DNA from 4 places in the Alteromonas sp. DY56-G5 genome. Region 4 is predicted to be linked to each of the others. Evidence: predicted binding sites of a transcription regulator. Region 4 holds the regulator's gene; each other region holds the start of a gene.

Region 1 (4,426 bases), on a different contig from region 4:
GTTTAACACTATTTTCATTTCCGTCCTTGTAGCTCTCTCTTAACCACTTTTCTTTTGCCTTATCGCTTTGCGCCGCTTTCAATACTTCTAGCCCTTTCGCTCTATCAAACATCAGCACTTTTAGACCTAGTGCATAGAGAAACTGGTCGCGATAAAAACATGCCGACACACCTTCTGTAATGGGCAGTTCACCTTCGGCAATGGCAAGCAACATATCATCGTTATAAAAAGCTAACTGGCTGTAATGGTTGGCGTAAAACCATGACGCTTGGGCGTCGCTTTTAGTTTCAAAACGCGCCGTATCCGTTACGGAATCAGAACGGGTTCTCATTACGCCTAAATCGCGCATAGAAAACTGATTTAGGCGGCTTTTGGTGTTACCAAAATAGATAAACAGCAAATAGCGAAGTGCATCGTCGAACAAGCACACTAAGTAGTTATCTAGCGAAAAACGCTCTGGCCAGCCTCTAGCTTCGATATGTTCATTAAGCAACGTCACGAGTTTAGGCTTGGTGAGAGATGCGAGCCCCTGAATACTGCCGTATTCAGCAAGTAGCTCAAGCAGAGCATCTTTGGTCAAGACACCAGCGATGTCATTAAGCGAAGCGTGGGTAAGGTCACCAAACCAGCCGTTGTCGGTAAGCCAATCTATTTGCTCTTGTGGCACAGCGATTTCGCTATAATTGAACTGCGTCCTGTCAATCACTGCATACTTGCGATTTGCAGCGCGCACAACAATACACTGTTTGTCATCGTCTAACGCTTTAAAACGCCTAACAAAGTCAGTGGCTTCGTCACTTAGAAGCGCCCTGCTAGCACTCTCAAAGAACCCAAGGAACTCGTGAAAGTGTGTAAGGTAATAACGTGGCGGTAAATCTTTTCGCATGAGGTATCTTTGGCTATGAAAACACCAATAGTGTATATTTATACAGCCACGCGAATCAAATTAAATCCTCCGCGATTGGGTATCACATCTGCTGCCAATAGTGCACAGCGTGTACTTTTACACGCGTACGCGCTGTTTAGACACCCAATGAAAGAACGAAGAAAGCTGCGCATCTGCCAATAAACGCTGCAAATTGAAGTAGTGTTTGGCCAACGTCATCTCATCATAAAATCGATGTATACCGCTGTGACATTGTCTGCAAATGTAAATGCCGTCCTGAAGCTCCGCTTTGCTAAAGTGCTTTTTAAAATAGGTACGCCTGTGCATTTTTCGCGGAATAAGATGATGGTAAGTAAGGCGAGTTTCTCTATTACAGCACGGGCATTGACCAACTTTATTTGCCACAAGGTCACCTTTTTCGTCTATCACATCTATTATTTGTGGACCCAGTTTTCTGATTACTCATAAGCGTCAAATGGCAGTCTTGTCCTTTTCTCTTAAAATCAGATACAAGGGGCGTGTCTAAAAGAAAATCCAGTCGTCTTTGCATTACGTAACAAATAGCATTAGTGATTACAAAGGCATTTAAATATGAGTTTAACTCGTTCCATGGGCTTTTCCTGTCCTTACTGCATGGCTCCAAATGATGTTGAAATAGATGAAATTAACGATGTTGGCCAAGTACAGGTGCTCGACTGCCAAGTGTGTTGTCAGCCCATTGAGCTTACTGCTTATCAGCACGGTGATGACATTCAGATAGAGGCAGAAAGAGAGAATGACTAAGCAGTTTACCCGCGGTGATATAGACGCCCTTGCACAGCGCTACCGCGCAAACCTAATTAATAGTTTGTCTGGTTTTAAATCGGCGACTTTGGTGGGTACAACAAACGGCGTTACAAACAATTTGGCTATAGTGAGCTCTATTGTTCATGTCGGTGCAAACCCGCCTCTCATTGGCATGATCATGCGTCCACATACCGTCACGCGAGATACGTTGAGCAATATAAAACAGCAGGGCTTTTATACGCTAAATCACGTGGCTGTTGACTGGGTCGACAAAGCCCACCAAACATCAGCCCGCTATGCGCCAGATGAAAGTGAATTTGAAGCCGTTGGGTTAACCGCGCAGATCAGTGAGTCCTTCAGTGCGCCGTATGTCAAAGAAAGTGAAATTAAAATGGGCTTAAAAGTAGCACAGCATTTTACTTTGCTTAATGAAACCGAAATGGTTATCGGCGAAATCCAGGAGCTCTACGTTCCTGAGCAAATAATAGATTCAGACGGCTATGCAGATATAGAGCAAGCGCAAACGGCCTGTATCTCAGGCCTAGACAGCTACCACAGCACACAACGAATTGCGCAATTTGCGTATGCAAAGCCCGATGTAAAGTTAACCGTGAAGTGAACTAATAAACTGTCCAACGGTCTTACATTCAATACTTAAGGTTGTAACTCTGAAGTTTATTTAATCTGGATCAAGCGAAAATGCGACATTTCGTTCGATCTTTTTTCAAAAAGAGATAGTATTTAAACATGAAACAAAACCTGCCTCTTTGGGCAGGTTTTTGCGTTTAAGGCACTGAATAAAAAAGAATCATTATCGTTTCTATCTCTTAAGGAGAATGTTATGAAATCTGTAAATCGCCGTGACTTTTTAAAGCTTTCTGGCTCGACAGTTATCGGTCTTACATTAGGTGGTGTAGCGTTACGTGCTCAGGCTCAAGAACAATTGAGCGCTGATGACCCTACTGCAAAAGCACTGAACTACACACCGTCGTCAACTGTTGAAGGTGCAAAATGCGCAAACTGCATGTATGTGCAGGGCGCCGATGGCGAACAACACCGCCCTTGTAACATTTTCCCTAATAAGCTTGTTAACGCTGATGGCTGGTGTAGCGCTTGGGTGAAAAAGCCTGGCTAACCAATCGAAAGAAAAGACGTTCAAAAGCCCTTGAGTTAAACCAAGGGCTTTTTTCGTTTCTGTTGAGGCGAAATACGATTATGTATCCTCATTTCCCGCTAGCGAACTACGTCAATTCCGTCTTCGATACCTTTTAGCGCTGGGTTGTCAAAACGTGTAGGCAGAAGGCCAGGCTTAATGAAGAAGCCGTGTTTTGCTTCAAAGACTCTACCTATTTTTAACACGCTTTCGTCTTGCCATTTTCCACCAATAAAGCTAATTCCCACAGGAAGATCTTTCACCTGTCCAGCGGGCACTGTGAGATGCGGATATCCTGCAATTGCGGCCAAATACCCGATACCGATAAAACCGACAGGCGAATGGTCACCATATACGCCGTCTATTAAAAAAGAAGGGCTGTTTGAGGGCGCAACTAGTACATCAACATTGTGCTTTGCTAACAACGTATCAATACCATTTTTGCCCGCCGTGTCTTGAATAAGGCGCAGTTCATTTTGATACTTTTCGCTGTCAATGGCTGCCGACGCGAGCGATTTTTCGAAAATGTCTTGATTGAATAACGCTAACTCGCGCTCTGTTTTGTTATTGAAATCGATAAGCTCAGACAAGTTCCTTGCAGGGAGCTCTGCCGGCGACCCCGACAAGTATTCGTTAATACTATGATGGAACTCGCTCAGCAGAACATTGTAAGAGTCGGCCCAAAATGAATCTGGCTGAGAGAAGTCACTGATGTCCACCAGCGTCGCGCCCGATGCTTTAAGCTGCTTTAACGCGTTTTCATAAACAGCCAGCACATGAGGGTTATCGCCTTGGCGGTACCTAACCACACCAATACGCTTGCCTTTTAAATCTGTAGCCAGCATTGAAGATGTTGGCATAGAAGGGCGGTGAGACTCAGCGTCTAGTGTCGCGTTATCGCTTGCATCAGGGCCCGCCATGATTGCCGTCATTAGCCAGGCGTCTTGAACGTTAGACGTCATTGGGCCTGCGGTGTCCTGACTGAAAGAAATAGGCACTATGTGAGTTCTGGAAAGCAAGCCCACGGTCGGTTTAAAGCCGACTACCCCGTTTATGGATGCCGGACAAATAATAGAGCCATTGGTTTCGGAGCCCACGGCAAGTGACGCAAGACGAAGTGACATGGCAGCGCCCGAGCCCGATGACGAGCCACAAGCACTTCTTGATAGCATATGTGGGTTTCGGGTAAGCCCGCCAACTGCACTCCAGCCGCTGATAGAGGATTCAGAGCGAAAGTTTGCCCATTCAGACAAATTGGTTTTACCCAAAATAATTGCCCCTGCCGCTTTCAGTTTTTCTACGATAGGCGCATCGCGACCAGTATCATTAGTAATAAGCGCCATTGAGCCCGCTGTGGTGGGCATCTCTTTACTTTCTATATTATCTTTTAGCAGCACGGGAATACCTGCCAGAGGGCCAAGCGTCTCGCCATTCGCTAGTTGTTTATCGATGGCCTTCGCTTCGGTCAGCGCGTTAGGATTCAACGCTAAGACGCTATTTACCTTTTCATCTAGTCGTTCGATTCGCGCAAGATAACCGCTAACGAGCTCAGCAGATGTCGTGTCGCCACTCGCAACAGCTTGCGCCTGAACGTGAGCAGG
Region 2 (4,426 bases), on a different contig from region 4:
ATAAATAAGGTCTAGCTGTACCTGGTGGGATAGGGGACCGAACGGGTAGCGCGAATCTAGCGCGCTTAACGTTTGTGCTGCAGCGCTGAAGTTACCTACTTCCATGCTCTGCTTTGCTCTGTCGTACAGTTGCTGCGCACCCATGTTAGCTAATACGGCTTTTTCTTCATTATCTGAAGAGCTACATCCTGCGACAGATACCATAGCACCCAATAAAACGGGGGCCAGTAGACGAAATGATTTCATAATAATTCTATTTTCCTGCTAAACAGTTTTAATACTTCGCTGTCTAAGCTCATGTGTTAAACAACAACACTTTAATTGCATTCTAACGTACTAACGATGAGAAAAACCATACAAAAACGTAAACAAGGCAGTGTACAGCGTGAATACTTGTTATAATACCCTTTTTTAGACGTAATCAATGGTGTTATGACACAGTCGCCGAACACAATACAATTAGAAGCTTCAACGGAAGCTGCGCATTTTGGTTTACGGTTAGATCAGGTTTTGGCTGATTTGTTCCCTGAATATTCTCGTTCTAAGTTAAAAACTTGGATCCAAGATGGGAATGTTGCTGTAAACGGTGAAGTAATCACCGTGCCTCGCCACAAAATGCAAATGGATGAACTTGTTACTGTACAGGCCGAAATGGATGTACAAGTAACGAGCGAAGCGCAAGACATCGCGTTAAACATTGTTTATGAAGATGAACACATCCTAGTCATAAACAAACCAGCAGATTTGGTTGTGCATCCAGGTGCAGGGAACCCAAGCGGTACCGTGCTAAATGCCTTGTTAAATCATTGTCCAGAGATAGACAAAGTTCCACGTGCGGGCATTGTCCATCGCCTTGACAAAGACACGACGGGGTTAATGGTAGTAGCAAAAACAATTCCTGCTCAAACGCATCTTGTTGACCAACTTCAACGTCGGGAAATGAGTCGTGAATACGAAGCCGTTGCCTTAGGTACGATGGTCGCTGGTGGTATTGTAGATGCGCCTATTGGTAGACACGCAACAAAACGTACGCATATGGCAGTACGTGAAATGGGCAAACCAGCGGTCACTCATTTTCGTGTTATCGAAAAATTTCGCGCATACACGCACCTGCGTTTGAAGCTTGAAACTGGCCGTACGCACCAAATCCGCGTACACATGGCCCACATTAAGCATCCTTTGCTTGGCGACCAAGTTTATGGCGGGCGTCCTCGTCTTCCTAAAGGGGCGTCAGAAGAATTTATCGCTGCGCTTCGCGGATTCCAACGTCAGGCGTTGCACGCCGCACAGCTCTCGCTGTTTCACCCTGAAACGGAAGAGTGGATGACGTGGAAAGCTCCCCTACCTCAAGATATGCAGGACTTGCTTAAAGCCGTGAAAAAGGACACCGCGGACAATCCACAAGATATGCTTTAATGAGTAAGGCGAACTTATGACATTGTCAGCTGCGAATTCACCTATTTCATCCACGCTGGATTTGATTACGCCAGCGTGGTCATGTCCCGCAAATGTTGTTGCATACACAACGACAAGAATGGGAGGTACAAGCATAGGTGATTTTGCAGGTTTGAACGTTGGCGCCCACGTGGGGGACGACCTCCTACTAGTGAAAGCCAATAGAAGCCTAATTCCACATAGTGAAAAGATCACATGGTTGGAGCAAGTGCACGGCAAGCGCGTGGTGTCATTGCCGAGCGCAGATACCACCGCTGATGCGTCGTATTCTTCTTCAATATCGCATTTTTGTGCGGTAATGACCGCAGACTGCGTGCCCATTTTATTGTGTGATGAAAGCGGTCAAGAAGTGGCGGCAGTACATGCTGGTTGGAAAGGTCTCGATACTAACATTATCGGAAGTGCAGTTTCACACTTTGGCAGCGACGCAAAAAAACTCATCGCTTGGGTTGGTCCTGCAATCAGCGGGCCCTGCTACGAAGTTGATGCACAGTTGGCGAGTAAGTTTCGCCATATAGACGGTGCCATTGCCAATAGCTCTAATAGAGGGAAGTACTTATTAGATCTACCTCTAGTGGCACAGGTGCAATTGCAGCAAGCTGGCGTTGAGAGTATTACACAAAGTAACTTGTGTACTTACACTGACGAACAGCGTTTTTACTCCCATCGAAGAGCTACGCATCAAAACAAGCGCACGACTGGGCGTATAGTTAGCGTAATAGGCCTGCTTTAAATTGTTTCGAAAAAAGGCGGCAGTTTTAGTCTGATCACACAGTTGCGCTAGATCAAACTTCATACATTATTTGTTATCTTTTTGGCTAACTTTTTAATCTCATACTTGAATCGCAATTGAGCAGCCTACATAACTAGAACATAAAGAATACCATTCCGCATAGATCATTACCCACTCAGCGAGAGTTAAAATGTTCGTAATTGCGGCGTGTTACCGCAGGTATAGTTGTTCATTAATTAGGTTGAAATTATGAGACTAGATAGATTTACCAGTAAATTTCAGCTCGCAATATCCGATGCTCAATCACTCGCATTGGGGCGAGATCATCAATACATTGAACCTGTCCATTTAATGACTGCCATGCTAAATCAGCAAGGCGGGTCAGTACGCCCTTTGCTTGACCAAGCAAACATCAATGTAAATGCGCTACGCTCAGCACTGAGCCAAGCTATTGAGCGCCTACCTCGTATTGAAGGCATTGGGGGAGATGTTCAATTAAGTAAAGACAGCGGCATTTTGCTAAATCTTTGTGACAAGATAGCGCAGCAGCGAAAAGACGAATACATCACTTCAGAAATCTTTGTTCTAGCGGCGCTACAAGATAAAGGGCGCTTGGGGGAAATACTCAAAAGCCTGAATATCACTAAAGAAGCTATTGAAAGCGCAATAGACGACATGCGTGGTGGCCAGAAGGTCACGGATCCTAATGCTGAAGATGTACGTCAGGCGCTTGAAAAATACACGACAGATTTAACCGAGCGAGCAGAACAAGGCAAGCTCGACCCGGTCATTGGTCGAGACGATGAGATTCGCCGAACTGTTCAAGTACTGCAGCGTCGAACCAAAAACAACCCAGTACTCATTGGTGAGCCGGGTGTGGGTAAAACGGCTATTGTTGAAGGGTTGGCTCAGCGCATCATTAATGGCGAAGTGCCTGAGGGCTTAAAGAACAAGCGTGTTCTTGCCCTTGATATGGGCGCGTTAGTGGCGGGAGCTAAATATCGCGGTGAGTTTGAAGAACGCCTTAAAGCAGTGCTTAATGAGCTGGCTAAAGAAGAAGGCCGCGTGATCTTATTCGTTGACGAACTGCACACCATGGTAGGTGCAGGGAAGGGCGATGGAGCGATGGATGCAGGTAATATGCTTAAACCTGCGTTAGCCCGTGGTGAACTTCACTGCGTTGGTGCTACAACACTGGATGAATATCGTCAGTACATTGAAAAAGACGCAGCACTTGAACGTCGTTTCCAAAAGGTATTAGTTGAAGAACCAAGCGTTGAAGACACTATTGCTATTCTGCGTGGCTTAAAAGAGCGCTATGAGCTCCATCACTCGGTAGATATTACTGATCCCGCTATCGTTGCAGCGGCAAGTTTGTCGCATCGTTATATTAGCGACCGCCAATTGCCAGACAAAGCCATTGATCTTATAGACGAGGCTGCGTCTAGCATTCGATTGCAAATAGACTCCAAGCCCGAAGAGATGGATCGTCTAGAGCGTCGTATCATCCAGCTAAAATTGGAAGAGCAAGCTCTGGCCAAAGAAACAGATGATGCGAGTCATAAGCGACTTGAGATGATTGAGTTAGAGCGTGAGCAAGCGGAAACCAAGTACGCAGAGCTTGAGAAAGTGTGGTTGGATGAGAAAGACGCCATGCAGGGCACTCAAACCATTAAAGGGGAGCTTGAGCAGGCTAAACTTGACTTGGAGATAGCGCGACGTGCATCTGATTTGAATCGTATGTCGGAACTTCAGTACGGCCGTATTCCAGAGCTTGAAGCAAAGTTAGAGCAAGCGGCTGAAAACGAAACTCGCGAGACGACGTTACTTAAAAATAAAGTGACGGACGTTGAAATTGCAGATGTGCTTTCGCGATGGACGGGTATACCTGTAGCGCGAATGCTTGAGGGCGAGCGTGAGAAGTTGTTGCGTATGGAAGACGTACTTCACAAACGGGTTGTTGGACAAGAAGAAGCGGTTGAAGCTGTTTCAAACGCAATTCGCCGTTCACGTGCTGGGCTTGCGGATCCAAATCGACCTATTGGCTCATTCTTATTTTTAGGGCCAACTGGCGTGGGCAAAACTGAGCTCTGCAAAGCCTTGGCAGGCTTTATGTTCGATACTGAAGATGCCATGGTGCGTATCGATATGTCAGAGTTTATGGAAAAACACTCGGTAGCACGCTTAGTGGGTGCACCTCCTGGCTATGTTGGCTACGAGGAAGGTGGCTACTTAACC
Region 3 (4,426 bases), on a different contig from region 4:
TCTAAACCAAGCCCCATATTTTCAAGTGCGCTAAAAACAAGGGAAGCTCGCTTTGTTAGCGTATTGCGGTTTTGCTCGCACTGCGCCAACGACTCAGGCGTAAAGCACGCAAGGGCGGCCTTTTGCGATAGGGTAGAAGGGCAAATAAACAAATTCTGCGCGAGTTTCTCAACGATGGGCGTCATCACTTCAGGTACCACACACCAGCCAAGACGCCAGCCCGTCATGCCAAAATATTTTGAAAAACTGTTTATTACGACCACTGTTTCTTCAAGCTGTGCATTGGCAAGTACGGTTTGAAGTTTGGTATCAGTGCCCAAGGTCGATTGGGAAGCGAATGCATCATTGCGAACATCGTGAGCAGCGGAAAGCGAAAGATCCAAGTAAATTTCGTCAACAATTAAAAAGCCACCTTTGGATTTGCAGTACTCGCCAATTTTAGTCAGTTCTTCTGCATCTATAACCGTACCAGTAGGATTGGCAGGTGTGGCAATAAGTACACCTTTCGTGTTGTGCTTCCAATTATCAGCAACACTTGTAGCGGTTAATTGAAAGTTATCCTCGCTGCGTGTTGGCACCAGCGTTACCTCTGCGCCAAATGCGTTTAAAAAACGTCGGTTACAGGGGTAAGACGGGTCGCCCAATATCACGTTATCGCCTGGTTCAACCAAGGCAGCACTTGCCAAAAGTAAAGCACCAGAAGCCCCAGCGGTCACTACCACTCTAGAAGGGCTTACCGCTACGCCATGTTTAACTTCATAAAAGCGTGCAATGGCTTCACGTAGTTCAGGCATGCCCAGCGCCGAGGTATAGGGAAAATCTGGGGCACTCAAGCTTTCTTTCATTGCCGCGAGTACTGCCGCGGGTGCGCCGAAATCAGGCTCGCCTAAATTAAGTCTTATAACATCTTTACCTTGCTGTTCTAGTGTCGTGGCTTTTTCGCCATAGGCCATAGCAAGAAACGGAGAGATCGCCGTAGCGCGAGAGGCAAACTTCAAAATAAAACCCTATTAGTAAGTGCCAATTCAAACTGTACCGCAATTAGTGATCACTCTTGGTCATGATTCAAGGGAATTCTTCGAGAAGTACAATTAACTCGCTGACTTACTTCAAAGCTAACTATTTAAACGAACAAACTTTTCGGCCAGCTCGTCTAGTGACTCTCTATTGTTCGGGTCGGGCTTAACCACATCGATAGGGCATACCGCTACGCAAGTAGGTGCATCGTAATGTCCCACGCATTCTGTACAGCGTAACGGGTCTATTTCATACACTTTATTGCCCATGCTTATAGCGGCATTAGGGCATTCGGGTTCGCACATGTCGCAGTTAATGCAGCTATTAAGAATAAGCAGTGCCATGCATTATGCCTCGCTCGCGTTTTCGGGTGTTACTGCACTAGGAGCTTTTCGAAACGGATTGCGGGTATCAACGCCTTCATCTAAATTTCGCAGCAGTAGGGCAAAGTTTAGAGACACATCGCTGGGTATCGGTATTCTTACTTGGTGTCCTGAACCCTTAGCATCCGTAATAGAATGGTTTCTCTTATCCAGCATCTCATTTAGAGTAAAGGTAATGTTGCCGCTTGGCGTCATCAACTCAAGCGAGTCACCTACACAAAATTTGTTTTTAACGTTTATAATTGCATAGCCAGACCCTTCACAACGATCAATCACTTCACCAACAAATTGCTGTTTATCGCTGACTGAGTGGCCATACTCATAGTTCTGATACGCGTGGTGCGCATGGCGACGCAAGAAACCCTCGGTATAACCTCGATGAGCTAAAGTTTCCAAGCTTCCCATTAATGTACTATCAAAAGGCTTTCCTGCTACCGCGTCGTCAATTGCTTTGCGATAAACTTGTGCTGTTCTAGCGCAGTAGTAATGTGATTTAGTGCGGCCTTCTATTTTTAAACTATGCACGCCCATTTGGGTTAACCTGCCAACATGTTGCACGGCACGCAAATCTTTAGAATTCATGATATAGGTGCCATGTTCGTCTTCAAAAGCTGGCATCAGTTCGCCGGGCTTTTCCTTTTCTTCTAACATAAACACTTGGGAGCTTGGCGTGCCTTCACCAAGGCTAGGAATTACCACTTGAGGTGCTGTAACTGCCTTATTAATCTCATTGGTTAGAACGATGTCGCCAGTTTCGTTTTCCTCGCCTGCCTTAACATCGTAAGACCATCTACAAGCATTGGTGCAAGTACCCTGGTTTGGGTCGCGTTTATTCATATATCCAGACAATAAGCAGCGGCCCGAATACGCCATACAAAGCGCGCCATGCACAAATACTTCTAACTCCATGTCTGGAACATGTTCGCGAATAGTTTCAATTTCTTCCAAAGAGAGCTCTCGGGACAAAATAACGCGCTCTATGCCTTGTTTCTGCCAAAACTTCACCGTGGCGTAGTTCACCGCATTGGCCTGTACACTCAAGTGAATAGGCATTTCAGGGAAGGCGTCGCGCACCATCATAATAAGCCCTGGGTCTGACATAATTAACGCATCGGGCTTCATAGCAATTACTGGTGAAATATCTTTAAGGTAGGTACCTAGCTTACTGTTGTGCGGAGCAATGTTGCTTACTACATAGAACTTTTTACCTAAAGCATGTGCTTCTTCTATGCCTATCGCTAAGTTCTCAAGGCTGAATTCGTTGTTTCTTACGCGAAGCGAGTAGCGTGGCTGCCCAGCATAAACAGCATCAGCGCCATAGGCGAAAGCGTAGCGCATGTTGCGTAAGCTACCCGCAGGCGCAAGCAACTCTGGCGCGATTAACGTTTGTTTTGGCAATGTTGAAACCGAGTCTTCACGTAGGTTAGAAGAGCTGCGATTAGGTGATAATTTTGAAGTCATAGATAAAAACCGCTACTAGACGCTTTAAACAAGGCGGCGGATTTTATAAGCCGTAAAATACCTCTACAACTCAAACAAAGCTTGGTGTTGACCAAGATCAAATAATTTGTTGTCGCTCATGTTTTTGAATGTTTAAACGGCAATTGAGCAGGGTCAATGCCAGCTGTTTTCTTCCATATAGTTGCTTTTTTAGTGCATTACCTTCGGTAGGAAAAACCAAGCCTGTTCACAGCTAAATAACATGCAAAAAGAGCGCATTTAAACGATGAACTGCCATGGGCAAAAGCCACCACATAGGGTAGGCTAGAAATTCACAATAATAAGGACTAACTGCATGCTGCAATTGAACATTTTTCACAAAGCGGCGCGACATGTAAAAGCATCGGGTAAATCGGCCATTGCGATTACGGTATTATTTGTCGTGTCTACGTCTTCCGCATTGGCAGCGCTGCCAAGCATTGGTGAATTCACCAGCGATATGACCAAAAAAGATGGTTTAATTCCTGTTTATTATGATGATGAAAGCGACAAAGTTTACTTGGCGGTGCCAACAGACCACGCCGAATACCTGTTTCAAAGTAGTTTGCCGTACGGCGTAGGGTCTAACGACATTGGCCTTGATCGCGGCCAGCTAGGCAATACGCGTTTAGTAAGCTTTGAAAAATTTGGAAACAAGGTTTTATTAAAGCAGCACAACACCAAATACCGAGCAGCCCATGGCAGCGACGCTGAGAAACAGAGCATTGATGAAGCCTTTGCTGATTCGTTTATCGCAGGTTTTACGCTGGTAGCCAAAAACGACAGCGCCAGTCTAATAGATTACACACCGTTCTTATTAAGCGATATCCATGGCATTGGCAATCGCTTAGCGGGAACTAACCAAGGCAGTTTTAGCGTAGATAACATGCGAAGCGGCGTGTATTTACCTAAAACCAAAGGCTTTGAAAAGAATACTGAATTAGAGGCTTTAGTCACCTTTGCAGGTAAGAAGCCAGGCGAATACGTGCAGCAAGTTACGCCCGACCCAGAAAGCTTGTCGGTGCACTTGCATCATTCGTTTGTGGCTCTGCCTGATGATAATTACACGCCCAGAGAGTACCACCCGTACTCGGGCTACTGGAAATTCAGTTACTTTGATTATTCAACGCCTATCAGCGAGCCTACTGAACAGCGTTTTATTACCCGCCATCGTTTAAACAAGAAAACCCCGCATGCTGCAATGAGCGAAGCAGTGGAGCCTATTGTGTATTATCTAGATCCTGGTATTCCAGAACCCGTAATGACCGCGCTTAAAGAAGGGGCGAGCTGGTGGAATCAAGCCTATGAAGCCGCAGGCTACAAAGATGCGTTTCAGGTGAAAGTATTGCCCAAAGGTGCCGACCCAATGGACGTGCGCTATAACGTAATCAACTGGGTACATCGCGCAACGCGCGGTTGGTCTTATGGTTCGTCGGTTGTCGACCCGCGCACTGGTGAAATTATCAAAGGTCACGTTACGCTCGGCTCATTGCGTGTAAGACAAGATTATTTAATTGCCCTTGGCCTAACCAGTCCTTTTAAGGACG
Region 4 (4,426 bases):
ATGGGGTGGTAACCGACGGCAACGCAGCGGTTGACGAATCTATGCTTACCGGCGAGTTTAACCCCGTGCGTAAGTCGAACAGTAGCCCGGTATACGGCGGCACGGTTTGTCAAGATGGTACGCTAACCATTACGGTTACGCAGACCCTTAAAAATGCGCTGGTAAATCAAATTGTACGACTGCAAGCAAGTGCCATGGCGAGTAAACCTAAAGCAGCGCAGATAGCCGATAATTTTTCTCGCTATTTCGTTACCGCGGTATTGCTGATTTCGGCGTTAACCTATGGCTTTTGGGCGTATCAGGGTAGCGACGAGGCATTTTGGATCACCATATCGGTGCTGGTTGCAACCTGCCCTTGCGCATTAGGGTTGGCTACGCCATCAGCGTTAACCTGCGCTATGGCAAAATTAAACAGACAAGGTATTTTACTAAAACGCGCCGATGCGCTTGAACAAATTACTGACATTGACACCATCGCATTAGACAAAACCGGCACGCTCACAAAAGGCAAATTTACTATTTCAAATGCCTGGTACGCTGACGGTGTGGATAGTAATAGTGCGCTATCAATTGCCCGCGCTTTGGAGTCACGCTCTGAACATCCGATTGCCAAAGCCTTTAGCGACGATATAGCCTTTAGCGACGGTGTAGCCCTAAGCGAGATTTCTGCCTCTAGCGGCAGTGCTGACGCTATCGATAACACGGTACACAAAGTGACTAATTTTACCGTTACGCCAGGAGGTGGTATCAGCGGTGAGATCAATGACACGTTGTTTTCTATGGGATCTGTAGCATTCAGCGTTCACGAATCACAGCTAAAACTCATTGAAGCGTTCCCTTCAGCTAACGTGTTTCTCACGGTTAAGGGGCGTATTATGGCGGCGTATGAAGTAAAGGATTCACTAAGAGAAGATACGCAAGAAACTCTCGATATATTAGCTGCAAGCCATACTCTCGCCGTTTTAAGTGGTGATACACAGCAAAACGTTAATGCGCTTACCGCACCATTGCCAATTTCGACCGCTAAAGGTGGCCTAACACCTGAGCAAAAGTACGAAGCCGTTCAAGCTATGCAGCAATCTGGCGCGAAAGTAATGATGATGGGTGACGGTATTAACGACGCTCCAGTTCTTGCCAGCGCTGATGTGGCAATTGCAGTGGGTAATGCCACAGACGTGGCTAAAACTGCCGCCGACGTGATACTGCTTGGCGATCAGCTGCTTTCTGTACCAGAACTTATTCGAACTGCGCACCAAGTGAAGCAAAAAATAAGGCAAAATATTGGCTGGTCGGTAGGTTACAACGTTTTGATCTTACCTTTCGTCGTATCAGGCCTACTTTCACCGTGGATGGCTGTTGTTGGTATGTCGTTAAGCAGTATCATTGTGGTCACAAACTCAACGCGACTCTTGAGCAAATAGCATGAGTATTATTTACGTATTAATTCCAATCGCCATCATCATTGTTGCCGTCGCTATCGTGATATTCTTTTGGGCGGTGAAAACCAATCAATTTGAAGATTTAGATCGCCAAGGGTATAGCATACTGTTTGACGATGATCTTCCGCCAGAAGAAAAAAAGCTAGCTGAGCAACGCAAGCAACTTCAAGACAGTAAAGTAGACAAAAGCCAAGCGCCACATGGAAGGGATTAACTACTTCTCTGCCTTTCTTATCGGCTTAGCCGGCGGAGTTCACTGTGTGGGAATGTGCGGTGGAATCGTCGCTGCGCTAAGGATGGTATCGCCTAAAGGCGCTTCAGCACTACCCTATACCCTTGCCTATAACATGGGACGTATGGTGAGCTACACCATCGCCGGAGCAATAACCGGGGCAATTGGAAAAATTGCAGCAGATTATATACCTCTTGCCAACTATGCCCTTTCCCTACTTAGCGGAATCATGTTGCTTCTACTGGCGTGTTATTTGGGTAAGTGGTGGACTGGCTTAACGGTGCTGGAAAATGCTGGTAAAGGCCTATTTTCCAAAGTCCAGCCGCTTTCAAAACGCTTTTTGCCATTTAAGACCCCTTTAAGTGCATTGCCTTATGGTTTTATTTGGGGTTGGCTTCCTTGCGGTTTGGTGTATTCCACACTTACCTGGTCTCTCGCAGCGGGTAATGCGCTAGAAGGCGCAGCTATTATGTTCTTCTTCGGTTTGGGTACATTACCCACCTTACTCGCCGCAAGCGCTGGTAGCCAATATATTGTTCAAAGTTTTCAACATAACCATTTTAGACAAATTATTGCAGTAATAATGGCAATATATGCAGCTTATCTTATTCATAGCGCAATCGTTTAAAAATGGGTGTATTATTGTCGGGTATTCTTTTAGAGAGCGTGCATTATGAGCAAAGGAAGCCAATTTTCTATTCACTGTCAAAACTGTAGTTTCAGTCACTTATGTTTACCGGTGGCGTTAAACAAAACAGAAATCGAGTCTCTTGACGATATTATTGAACGCAAGAAGCCGCTTCATAAAGGTGACACGCTGATTCAAACTGGTGATAAATTCCGTTCTCTATTTGCAGTGAGAACCGGTTCATTCAAATCATTTGTGACTAATACCGAAGGTGAAGAACAGATTACCGGCTTCCACTTTCCTGGTGACATTATCGGTTTCGATGCATTAAGAGAGAACAAGCACCAAAGCTATACTTCTGCGTTAGAAACTGCCATGGTGTGTGAGCTTCCCTACGAGACCCTCGACGAAATGTCAGTGCAATTTCCAAAGCTACGCCACCAGATCATGAGTTTCATGAGCGCTGAAATAAAACAAGATCACGACATGATCATGCTTTTAAACAAGCGAACTGCAGAAGAGCGCTTACTGTATTTCATCTCACACCTGTCGCAACGCTTTGAAGAGCGTGGCTTTTCCCATAGAGAATTCCACTTAACCATGACGCGCAACGAAATTGGAAACTATTTAGGATTAACGATTGAAACGATTAGTCGTCTGTTAAGCCGTTTTCAAAAAGACAACATCATAAAAGTAGACGGCAAGCTTATTACTATTTTGGATTTCGATAGGCTAAACACCAAACTAGCGGCGCTTAACGGCCCTAGCGTTGTCTGCGGTTAGTCCTTTTTAAGTGTTAAATAAGGCGCGCACTAAGCGTAATGCTAGTCAGTTAAGCTGACTGGCTTTTTTCTTTGTGGGGTATTTAGTCGGTCTTTTCCTCACAACTCGTGGATAATACCTGTCAGGTCGTTTGTCAGGTAACTTCATCATCCTCAACGATTCCATCAGGTATTCATAGTGGACGGGCAGTTTGGTCACTGTGTCTGGGATGGTGGTCAGGAAGAAAACGATGATATGCCTCATGCATAGACCGAAGCTAAGCCGTGAGGGAGATAGCTCCGGCATATCTTTTACGGCATCAAGCATCATCACTCTAATCAGATTGTAGGCGAGTAATAGTCCCCACAGTTCCTGACGCACCATCTCAGATTTCTTGCTGCGAAGCGTCAGCTTTGCCTGATGTAACGTCTGTTTCATTTCCCTGAAGCCCAGTTCTATTTCCCAGCGTTGAACGTACACATCGGCAATCTCTTCGTAGGGGAACTGCATAGCATCGACCATTGAACTAAGCACGCGGTAGGTCTTTCCGTTTACTTCGTAGCTGGTCAGTCTCGCTTCGATGGTTTCAGGTAAACCATCAAACTTCTTCCGCGCCTGAGGCGAGGTCTTGAGGGTGACTACAGCATCATGTTCTCTTAGTTGATGTTTCACTATGTACTGTAAATCTTTACGGGCGGGCAGCATCCAGTGCGTATTAACACCTTTGGTCATCCACAGGTGCAGTAATCCCAGCGAGTAATATCCTCTGTCGAAGAGGGTTAGAGAGTTATCAGGGACTGAAGGAATAAGCCGCTCTGCAAGAGACATCTCTCCGACATCACGGCCGTCAAATTCACTGGCCAAAAGAAGGTGGCTAGACGTTTCCATCAGACTACACATGCGTACCTGCGGGTACGGGTTATCGCCCATCACATTCCGGTCACATCCGAATGCGGCAAGGTTCTCAGTGGTATCCTGGGCACGGAACATCACACCATCAACCGCCAGTACATTTAAACCACACCACTGTTCAAAGGCATACTCACCAAATGCCCGCTGTGCCATCAGCTTAAAGACATGACCGACAGCTTCTTCGCCCAGTCGCTGCCGGGCCTGCACCACTGCGCTGGGAGCAACAAACCTGTTTTTACCAGGTAACGAGATATCCAGTTTATTCGCGATATCCCAGACCGGATCACTACGAAACAGACTCATACCAACAATAGTAAATACGACCGAATCCAAAGGTAAGCGGCGACGTCTGACGGTCGCTACCCCCGATAAAGCATAAGCTTGCTGAAGAAGCTCAGGGTCAATTAAAGACATCAGTTTATTAATAGCATTCAAATCTTCTGCATGAGCAAA

What was found. Region 4 encodes FNR, which switches genes on or off when oxygen is low (the NO sensors DNR and NnrR bind a similar motif). Its sites were predicted from a motif close to TTGATCTAGATCAA; they were not measured.
Region 1: a site for FNR is predicted at 2,352-2,365, ahead of NO989_RS15215 (high-potential iron-sulfur protein). Genes of this name have one in related genera too.
Region 2: a site for FNR is predicted at 2,231-2,244, ahead of clpB (ATP-dependent chaperone ClpB). Genes of this name have one in related genera too.
Region 3: a site for FNR is predicted at 2,949-2,962, ahead of yegQ (tRNA 5-hydroxyuridine modification protein YegQ). Genes of this name have one in related genera too.

The regions. Positions count from the first base shown of each region.
Region 1 covers NZ_JANHZQ010000032.1:38,530-42,955, reverse strand. Annotated here, with positions in the region: gene NO989_RS15235 (exonuclease domain-containing protein) at 1-886, opposite strand, end outside; gene NO989_RS15230 (hypothetical protein) at 1,004-1,291, opposite strand; gene NO989_RS15225 (CPXCG motif-containing cysteine-rich protein) at 1,478-1,669, shown strand; gene NO989_RS15220 (flavin reductase family protein) at 1,662-2,291, shown strand; gene NO989_RS15215 (high-potential iron-sulfur protein) at 2,514-2,807, shown strand; gene NO989_RS15210 (amidase) at 2,906-4,426, opposite strand, start outside.
Region 2 covers NZ_JANHZQ010000056.1:13,537-17,962, reverse strand. Annotated here, with positions in the region: gene NO989_RS19400 (outer membrane protein assembly factor BamD) at 1-246, opposite strand, end outside; gene rluD (23S rRNA pseudouridine(1911/1915/1917) synthase RluD) at 433-1,416, shown strand; gene pgeF (peptidoglycan editing factor PgeF) at 1,433-2,188, shown strand; gene clpB (ATP-dependent chaperone ClpB) at 2,438-4,426, shown strand, end outside.
Region 3 covers NZ_JANHZQ010000021.1:6,017-10,442, forward strand. Annotated here, with positions in the region: gene NO989_RS11650 (aminotransferase class I/II-fold pyridoxal phosphate-dependent enzyme) at 1-998, opposite strand, end outside; gene NO989_RS11655 (YfhL family 4Fe-4S dicluster ferredoxin) at 1,116-1,361, opposite strand; gene yegQ (tRNA 5-hydroxyuridine modification protein YegQ) at 1,365-2,861, opposite strand; gene NO989_RS11665 (zinc-dependent metalloprotease) at 3,196-4,426, shown strand, end outside.
Region 4 covers NZ_JANHZQ010000006.1:14,459-18,884, forward strand. Annotated here, with positions in the region: gene NO989_RS04185 (heavy metal translocating P-type ATPase) at 1-1,421, shown strand, start outside; gene ccoS (cbb3-type cytochrome oxidase assembly protein CcoS) at 1,423-1,653, shown strand; gene NO989_RS04195 (sulfite exporter TauE/SafE family protein) at 1,640-2,299, shown strand; gene fnr (fumarate/nitrate reduction transcriptional regulator Fnr) at 2,345-3,082, shown strand; gene NO989_RS04205 (IS4 family transposase) at 3,128-4,426, opposite strand, start outside.